One region of the Blautia argi genome, then DNA from elsewhere that is predicted to be linked to it. Evidence: predicted binding sites of a transcription regulator. Region 1 holds the regulator's gene; each other region holds the start of a gene.

Region 1 (3,283 bases):
TGGAAGTGATATCCAGGTGGTTGGTAGGCTCATCAAGAATCAGGAAATTCGCCTGGGACAGCATAAGTTTTGCCAGGGAAACACGTCCTCGTTCTCCACCGCTCAATGCAGAAATAGGTTTAAACACATCATCTCCGGTAAAGAGAAAGGCTGCCAGCAGGTTGCGGATTTCCGTATTGGTAAGTTTGGGATAAGCATCGGAGATTTCTTCAAAAATCGTTTTTTCCATGTGTAACACATGGTGTTCCTGGTCATAATAACCGATATGTACCTTGCTTCCCAGTCGGAAGCTGCCACTGTCAGCCGGAATTACCTGATTTAAAATTTTTAAGATCGTAGTTTTTCCGGTACCGTTGTTTCCGATAATGGCAACCCGTTCTCCACGCTTTATCTGAAAGTTCAAATCTTCAAACAAAGGAAGAGAAGGGAAGGATTTGCTGAGATGTTCTACCTCCAGCACATCGTTGCCGCTTATGATTCGTGGCTTTAAAGTGATACGCATGGAATCGTCCACTTCTGCGGGCTTTTCCAGCACCTCTATTTTTTCCAGCATTTTTTCCCGGCTTTCTGCCCTGCGTATGGATTTTTCCCTGTTAAAGGATTTTAGTTTTGCAATGACTTCTTCCTGATGTTTGATTTCCTGTTGCTGGTTTATATATGCCTGGTAGGCAGCCCGGCGGAGCATAGCTTTCTTTTCGCTATAGGCGCTATAGTTTCCTGTAAAGGAGGTTACTTTTGTGTTGTCAATTTCCACGATTTTTGTGGCAACCTTATCCAGAAAATACCGGTCATGGGATACAATAAATACAGCTCCCGGATAGTTTAAAAGATAGGTTTCCAGCCAGGCAATGGAATCCATATCCAGGTGGTTGGTAGGCTCGTCCAAAAGAATGATGTCCGGCTTTGACAGAAGCAGACGTCCCAGCGCCACGCGGGTTTTCTGTCCTCCGGAAAGGGTGGAAAGCATTTTGTCGAAATCTCCTTCTGCAAAACCAAGACCTTTTAATACCCCGGTCAGCTCACTTTTATAGGCATAGCCATTTTCCAGCTCAAATTCGTGGGTCAGTCTGGAATAGGTTTCCATAATTTTATTCAGTTCTACTTCTGTGGCATGCTTCATCTCTTTTTCTAACTGGCGCATACGCACTTCCATATCAAGAATGTGCTGCTTAACCTTCAAAAGAGAATCGTAGATGGATAAATCCCCGTCCATTTCCTGATGCTGCGCCAGATAGCCCATGGTTTTTCCTTTCGCTAAAATTACCTGACCGCCATCTGCCGCAAGTTCGCCTGCAATGATTTTAAAAAGTGTAGATTTTCCTGCACCGTTAATGCCTACCAAAGCTGCCTTTTCTCTTTCTTCAATGTGAAAGCTGGCGTCAGAAAGCAGGGTGACGCCGTCAAAGGACTTTTCTATATTTTGACATGCAAGTATCATGGTTCTAATCTCCTTTAAAACTCCGTACAGCCTGAAAAGCTGTCCTATTTATTATAGCGGAAAATTCTTATTTGACAACACAGAAAAAGAAAATTAATTGACTTTAATTTAACAATCCATTATAATGAAACGTAGAAATGTGTATTTTAAATACAGGAGGGTCGTCATGGAGGAAAAGTGCATTTCAAAGGCAGTGATCAAAAGGCTACCCCGATATTACAGATATTTAGGTGAACTTATAGAAGAAGGCGTAGAGCGAATATCCTCCAATGAGCTAAGTGAAAAGATGCGGGTAACTGCATCTCAGATTCGTCAGGATTTGAATAATTTTGGCGGCTTCGGGCAGCAGGGATATGGTTATAATGTTCCGTATCTGTATGAGGAAATCGGGAAAATTTTAGGACTTGATAAAACACATCACATGATTATTGTAGGTGCAGGTAATCTGGGACAGGCACTTGCCAATTATGTGAAGTTTGAAAAAAGAGGCTTCAAGATTGTAGGAATTTTTGATGTGAATCCAGTGCTGAAGGGGATTTCTATCAGAGGAAACGAGATTCGTATGATGGACGAGCTTCCTCAGTTTTTAAAGGAGCAGGACGTGGAAATTGCCACCTTGACCCTGCCGAAAAATAATGCGGCAGAAACAGCAGATCTGTTGGTAAAGAACGGCATTCGTGCTATTTGGAATTTTGCGCATCTGGATTTGGACGTGCCGAAGGATGTGATTGTGGAAAATGTACATCTTTCCGAGAGCCTGATGCGTTTGTCCTATAATTTGAATTGCTATGAAAACGAACATGAGAAGAAATAAACATGCGGGAAGGGGCTGTTGCGGCAGCTCCCTTTTCGCTTTCCCGGAAAAGGCGGTGAAAAAATGGAACAGATTGTAACCGGAGAGCAGATGAAGGCGTTGGACGTTTATACCATAGAGCAGATGCAAATGCCGTCCCTGGTGCTGATGGAACGGGCTGGTCTGCAGGTCTTTTGGAGCATGCAAAAAGAAGGGCTGCCACTTTCTAAAGTGCTGGTTTTATGTGGCAGCGGAAATAATGGAGCAGACGGCGTGGTCATAGCCAGGCTTCTGACCCTGGGGGGATATCAGACAGATGTCTGTATTTTGGGAAAGCCGGAACATTTTACAAAAGAAATGGAAAAACAGATAGAAATTGGCAGAAATTATGGGATTTCCTTTGTCAAGACTTTCTGTGTCCATGAATATACTACTATCGTAGACGCCCTGTTTGGCGTGGGACTTTCCAGAGAGATAAAAGGAACTTACAGAGAAACCATAGAAAGTCTGGAACATTTTCAGGGGAAAATTGTAGCAGTGGATATTCCTTCCGGTATCCATGCTGGGACAGGGGCAGTTTTGGGTTGTGCCGTAAGGGCAGATCTTACCGTTACCTTTGGGTACAAAAAGGCAGGGCTTTGTCTGTATCCCGGTGCAGCTTATGCAGGAAAGCTTATAAGTGCAGATGTGGGGATTTTAATGCCCCCCTCCTTTGGAAGCGGACTTTTTGCCTGTACCAGGGAAGAACTGAAGACGCTTGTAAGAAAGCCGGACGGGAATAAGGGCAGCTTTGGAAAGGTTTTTCTGGTAGCAGGAAGCAGGGAAATCTTCGGAGCGGCATATTTGAGCGGACAGGCTGTTTTGCGAAGTGGTGCAGGTATGCTGAAGATTGCCACACCGAAAGAAAACCGGGAAATGTTTGCCTGCTTTCCAGAAGCCATGCTGGCTGTCTACGACGAGGAAACCGCCCTTGAGGAACTGGTGAGAGAAAATTTGGACTGGGCAGATGTCATAGGCATTGGGCCGGGGATTGGAATCTCGCATCTGTCCGA
Region 2 (3,283 bases), 1.2 Mb from region 1:
TACATCAGCCACATAATTTTTGCCGCGTCCATAGCAGAACCGCCGCCCAGGGCAATAATGGTATCCGGTGCAAAAGCATTTAATTTTTCCAGACCCTTTTTCGCACACTGTAAGGTGGGATCTGGGGCAACCTCGAAGAAGCAGTCATAAGTAATGCCCATTTCGTCCAGCTTATCTGTAATCGGTTTTGTGTAGCCATTGTTGTATAAAAAGGTATCTGTTACAATAAAGGCTTTCTTTTTACCATATACGTTTTTAAGTTCATCTAAAGCAACAGGCAGACAGCCTTTTTTGAAGTAAACCTTTTCCGGTGTTCTGAACCAAAGCATGTTTTCTCTCCTTTCGGCAACTGTTTTCACGTTTAACAGGTGTTTCACTCCTACGTTTTCAGAAACAGAGTTTCCGCCATAGGAACCGCAGCCGAGTGTCAGAGAAGGAGCCAGTTTGAAGTTGTATAAATCACCGATACCACCCTGTGCGGAAGGTGTGTTCACCAGAATACGGCAAGTTTTCATGCGGTCAGCAAATTTGTTCAGTTTTTCTGTCTGTGACGGATGTACATAAATAGAAGCGGTATGTCCATATCCTCCGTCCTTTACAAGCTGGTCAGCCATATCCAAAGCAGTGTCAAAATCCTTTGCCTTGTAAAGCGCCAGAACCGGTGAAAGTTTTTCGTGAGCAAAAGGTTCGGAAATATCTACAGAGGTAACCTCACCAATGAGGATTTTTGTGTTTTCCGGAACAGTAACGCCCGCCATTTCTGCAATAACAGCAGCCGGCTGTCCAACGATTTTTGCATTTACCGTACCTGCCTCTGTGAGGATAATTTTACGAACCTTATCCAGTTCTTCGCTGTTTAATACATGGCAGCCGCGTTTGATAAATTCAGCTTTTACGCTGTCATAAATATCAGCGATTGCAGTGACAGACTGTTCAGAAGCACAAATCATACCATTGTCAAAGGTTTTGGAATGAATGACAGAGTATACAGCAGTCTGTACATCACAGGAGCTGTCCATGATCACCGGTACGTTTCCGGGACCTACGCCAATGGCCGGTTTTCCGGAGGAATAGGCAGCTTTTACCATGCCGGGACCACCGGTTGCCAGAATTACGTCAACAGATTTCATCAGTTCGTTGGAAAGCTCAATGGTAGGTTCTTCAATCCAGCCGATAATGCCTTCCGGTGCACCTGCCTTTACAGCAGCCTCCAGAATGATTCTGGCAGCCTCTGTGGTACATTTCTTTGCACGTGGATGAGGGCTGATTAAGATAGCGTTTCTGGTCTTTAAGCAGATAAGACATTTAAAGATAGCAGTAGAGGTTGGGTTTGTTGTAGGAATAACAGCGCCTACAACGCCTACAGGTTCTGCAATTTTTTTAATTCCATAGGAGGTATCCTGTTCTACAACACCGCATGTTTTGACTCTTTTATAAGCATTATAGGTATATTCTGCTGCGTAATGGTTTTTGATAACCTTATCCTCCAATACGCCCATGCCGGTTTCCTCGCAGGCGAGCCTTGCCAGAGGAATACGCATTTTATTGGCTGCCATAGCAGCTTCAAAAAAGATTTTATCTACCTGTTCCTGAGTAAAGGTGGCAAATTTTTTCTGGGCTTCTCTCATAGCAGAGATTTTTGCCTGAAGAGCTTCTACACTGTTAATGGTTTCCGGTACTTTTGTTTCTGGTTTTTTAGCCATGGGAAATCCTCCTTAAAATAATAATTCTGATACAGTGTGCTGCATAACAGGAAACTTTTCATTTCCCGCAGCATTGACAATTATTTAACAAATGTTGAGGTTATTATATCTCGTTGTTAAATATTTGTCAATATAAAAATTCAGTAAAAAGGGAAATGTAAAAGTCGTTCTGTGTATGTTTATTTTATCATATACAGCTGAGTATATAAAGAAAAAAGATTGTTAAATTTAAAATTATCAGAAAATAGAAAGGGAAAAGATTTAATGATAATATTCTGGAAGTATTATACATTTCAAAGAGAAAAATTGATAAAAAAATAACATTTACAAAAAGAAGAAAATTTGCCATGCGGAAGCCCTTTACAGAATCAGGAATATAAGGGCAGAAGAGAAACTTTCTGAGGAGAAAAAGAAAACTGCTTCACAAGGTTCATTCCTGAATTTTTACGGTATGCACTTTGTGAAGCAGCGTTGTTTTTCTTTATTTTTTCAGATTCTGTCTTTTGCGAAGTCTGGAATCCAGAATTTTCTTACGGATACGCAGAGATTCCGGTGTGATTTCCAAAAGTTCATCTGTGTCAATAAATTCCAGAGCCTGTTCAAGACTGAGAATCTTAGGTGGTGTCAGCTTTAAGGCTTCATCTGCAGAGGAGGATCGGGTATTGGTCAGATGCTTGGTTTTGCATACGTTCAGCTCAATATCCTCCGGTTTTGCGCTCTGTCCGATAACCATACCGCTGTAAACTTTTTCCCCGGGACCGATGAAGAGAGTTCCGCGATCCTGTGCGGAAAACAGACCATAGGTTACAGATTCACCTGTTTCAAAGGCAATCAAAGAGCCCTGTTTGCGGTACTGCATATCACCTTTATACGGAGCATAGCCGTCAAATGCTGTGTTTAAAATACCAGAACCCTTTGTAGAAGTCATAAATTCTCCGCGGAAGCCAATCAGTCCTCTGGAAGGAATGTTGAATTCCAGACGGGTAGTTCCGTCACTTGCCGGACTCATGCCCTGTAGCTCGCCTTTTCGTTCACTGAGACGCTGGATTATGGTGCCGGAAAATTCTTCGGGAACATCAACATAGGCAATCTCCATTGGTTCCAGCTTTCTGCCTCTTTCATCTTCCTGATAAATAACCTCAGCCTTGCTGACAGCAAATTCAAAGCCTTCCCGACGCATGTTCTCAATAAGTACAGATAAATGCAGCTCGCCACGGCCGGATACCTTAAAGCAGTCTGTGCTTTCAGTGTCCTCCACACGAAGGCTGACGTCTGTGTTCAATTCTCTCATAAGACGTTCCCTTAAATGCCGTGAGGTGACAAATTTTCCTTCCTGTCCGGCAAAGGGGCTGTCATTGACAATGAAGTTCATGGAAATGGTAGGCTCTGAAATCTTCTGGAAAGGAATAGGATCCGGATTTTCAGGAGAGCATAGGGTATCTCCGATATGAATGTCCGCAATACCTGCAATGGCCACAATGGAGCCGATGCCTGCTTCTTTTACCTCAATCTTGTTTAAGCCGTCAAATTCATAGAGCTTGCTGATTTTTACCTTTTTCATTTTGTCAGGGTCATGATGG
Region 3 (3,283 bases), 1.2 Mb from region 1:
TTCGTCACTTTTTTGGCTATGGTCTGGCGCTTGGTATTTTAGATGCATTTCCGGTTTTAGGGACAGGTTTGTTTCTGGTACCTGCGGCGGTTTTTCAAATTCTTATGGGAAATCAGTTTCAGGGAATCGGGTTTCTTGTTCTATATGGAATTACCGCGGTGGTGCGTCAGCTTCTGGAGCCGAAATTCATCGGGAATCATGTAGGTGTGTCGCCGCTTCTGGTATTATTTTCTGTGTACGCAGGTCTGTTTGTATACGGAGGTACAGGATTTATTCTGGGACCTTTCTCTGCTTTGCTTATCTTTACAATTTCAAAAAATTTTATAAACAAAGGGGAATAGCTATGGACTAATAAGGGCTTTCGTGTATAATGGAAACGTAGTTTAAATCCAAAGATAAATTGTTGTAAAAGGCAGGTAAAATCATGAAAAAGCTAACGGTGATTTTTTTATGTGCCGTGCTGGCTCTGGGAAGTGTCAGCGCATGCGGGAAATCCGGGGCAGATACAGACGAAGAAAACAATGCTCAGGCACAGGCAGAGCAGGAAGATAAGACAGAAGAGAGTAAGACAGAGGAAAGTAAGACAGAAGAGAGTCAAATAAACGGAAAGCAGGACAAAGAAAACAAGGACAATCCGGAAGAAACAGATAAAGAACAGGAAAAAACTCAGGAGGAATCCGGGGAGAGGGACGATGCTCAAAAGAATAAGGAAGAGGTAAAAGAAGAGCAAAATGAGAAAACGGATATGTCACAGGATTTGACCATGCAGGTCTTAAAACAGGCAGGAACAGTTGACTATACTTCCTTAGAGGAACTGAATCCAGTGCCGGGAAGCCATATTGCAGTGGTGGTAAAAAATACAAAATCCGCTTTCTGGCAGACTGTAAAAAAAGGTATGACAGCTGCGGTAAAGGATTTGAATGAAAAGATGGGATACAAAGGAGAGGATAAGGTTAAACTATCCTTTGAAGGTCCGACAGACGAGCTGGACGTGGAGAGCCAGATTAATACTATTGATGCAGTTCTGGCAGAAAATCCTTCTGTTTTATGTCTGTCAGCCATAGATATGGAATCCTGCAGCGCACAGCTTGAGGAAGCCATGGGAAATGAAATCCCTGTGGTGATTCTGGATTCCGGCGTGGAGAGCGACCTTGTCAATACCATTTGCGCTACAGATAATTATGCGGCAGGAGCAGAGGCTGCAAAGAAAATGGCAGAGGCGGTTGGAAACAAAGGTCAGATAGCTGTCATGGCTCATGCAGAAACTTCTAAGAGCAGTCAGGACAGGGAAAAAGGTTTTACAGAGGAAATAACAAAGAATCACCCGGAGATAGAGATTGTCAATATTTCTCATGAAAATGGGGAACACAGTATGGCAGAAATGGCAGAAGCAGTTTTGGTGCTCTATCCGGAATTAAAAGGCTACTACTGTACCAATGAATTTGCGGCAAATGATGTTCTGGACATAGTAAAGGCTTCTGGTAAAGAAATTTCCATTATAGGATTTGATGCCGGAAAGAAACAGATTGGCGCTGTTAAGGAAAAGACAGAGCTTGGAACCTTTGTGCAGAATCCTTACGGAATGGGATATGCCACAGTGATTGCCGGTGTTCGTGCAGACCTGGGACTGGAGAATGACAAGTTTATAAATACAGGGTACCAGTGGATTGACAGTACGAATGTAAATTCATCGGAATATGCTAATTATTTATATGAATAAAGCGGTGGTGTGAAAGTGAATAAAAGAAGCGCTTTGCTAATATGATAATTTGTTACATTATACAAAAGATAAAGGGAGAGATTGTACAAAATCAACACAATCTCTCTTTTTGTCTTTTAAAATAAATGGAGGCTTTCATAAAATTAGCGAGAAAGTATACAAAATTCGTTATTAAATTGACAAAATGCATAATTCATAGTAATATCAAACTATGCGAAGGTGGTGATACTGTGGTAGAAGAAACAATCAGGGAAATCCGGAAAACTGAACAGGAAGCAGAGGAGATTACAGCCCATGCAAAAGGACAGGGGACGCAGCTTCTCGAGCAGACCAGGCAGGAAACGGAACAGGCGAAAGCCGCTATGATTGAACAGGCGCAGGAGAAGGCAAAAGCAGCCAGAGAAACTGCGCAGGCTGCCGGAGAGAGAAGACTTGCGGAAGCTCTGGAATCGGCAGAACGGGAAATTGCAGAAATAAGAAAAACTGCAAAGGAAAAAGAAGAGAAGGCAGTACAGACCGTTATTGCGAGTCTGGTATGAAGCTGTCAACAAAAACAGAAAATAAAGGAGTGATGCGAATATGGCAGTATTGCAGATGCAAAAAGTCAGTATCTGCGCGCTGAAAAAGGACAGAAAAGCCATTTTGGAGAAAATTCAGTCCATGGGTCTTATGGAGGTTTCCGGATTTGAGAGTGAGGAAGAAGGCTTTCAGATGGTAAATACCCAGGAAGAGAGAAGTGCATTTGAAAAAAATGCTGCTCTGGCGGACACAGCACTGGATATTCTTCAGGAATATGTACCGGAAAAGGTATCTATGTTTGCCAGTCTGGAAGGCAAAAACCTTATCGAAAAGAAAGAATATCTGGAAATTACTCAGAGGGAAAAGGAAATTCTGGATATGGCTGCACAGGTTGCAAGATTGCATAAGCAGATTGCAGAGTGCAAGGCCGGGGTGCAGAAGCTGGAAAACCAGATAGAAGCCCTGACTCCATGGTTAAAGCTGGATATTCCCGTAGACTTTAAGGGGACCAGAACCACTGCGGTTCTCATTGGTTCGATTCCGGGGACTATGACGCTGGACGAGATTTACAGTTTGCTTAATGAGCAGACACCGGAGCTTTCGGGAGCTGATATTTCCATTTTGTCTTCGGAGAGAGATGCCGTATATCTTGCAGTTTTGTGCCTGAAAAAAGATATGGCAAAGGTGGAAGAGGTTCTCCGGCAGAGCGGTTTTGCCAAGCCGTCCCAGAGTATGAGCAAAATTCCGCTTCAGGAAAAGGAAGAGCTGCAGAAGCAAATCGAAGCTCTGCAGAAGGAACTGGAAGAATGCCGAAAGGAAATTGCTTCCTATGCTTCTGAAAGGGAGAATTTTAAGCTGATTTCAGATTACTTCCGGGCAAGAGCTGAGAAGTATGAGGTTTTGGGGCAGCTCCCTCAGTCCAGGAAAACGTTTATTTTAAACGGCTATGTACCGGCAAAATCTCTGGAGGTTTTTGAAAAAACGCTGACAGAAAACTTTATTCTGAGTCTGGAGAGCATGGACGTTCCCAAAGATGAAGAAATG

Evidence for each region. Region 1 encodes Rex, which represses fermentation and respiration genes when NADH is low (regulators of the CRP and FNR family bind a similar motif). Its sites were predicted from a motif close to ATTGTTAANTANTTAACAAT; they were not measured.
Region 2: adhE (bifunctional acetaldehyde-CoA/alcohol dehydrogenase) is a predicted target of Rex. The motif match lies at 1,776-1,795, and genes of this name have one in related genera.
Region 3: DQQ01_RS15175 (ATP synthase subunit B family protein) is a predicted target of Rex. The motif match lies at 1,885-1,904, and genes of this name have one in related genera.

What each region holds. Positions count from the first base shown of each region.
Region 1 is NZ_CP030280.1:1,929,259-1,932,541, reverse strand. Features, by position in the region: gene abc-f (ribosomal protection-like ABC-F family protein) at 1-1,438, opposite strand, end outside; gene DQQ01_RS09435 (redox-sensing transcriptional repressor Rex) at 1,605-2,252, shown strand; gene DQQ01_RS09430 (NAD(P)H-hydrate dehydratase) at 2,316-3,283, shown strand, end outside.
Region 2 is NZ_CP030280.1:731,303-734,585, forward strand. Features, by position in the region: gene adhE (bifunctional acetaldehyde-CoA/alcohol dehydrogenase) at 1-1,703, opposite strand, end outside; gene typA (translational GTPase TypA) at 2,185-3,283, opposite strand, start outside.
Region 3 is NZ_CP030280.1:3,144,224-3,147,506, reverse strand. Features, by position in the region: gene DQQ01_RS15185 (AI-2E family transporter) at 1-341, shown strand, start outside; gene DQQ01_RS15180 (ABC transporter substrate-binding protein) at 425-1,720, shown strand; gene DQQ01_RS15175 (ATP synthase subunit B family protein) at 1,951-2,259, shown strand; gene DQQ01_RS15170 (V-type ATP synthase subunit I) at 2,300-3,283, shown strand, end outside.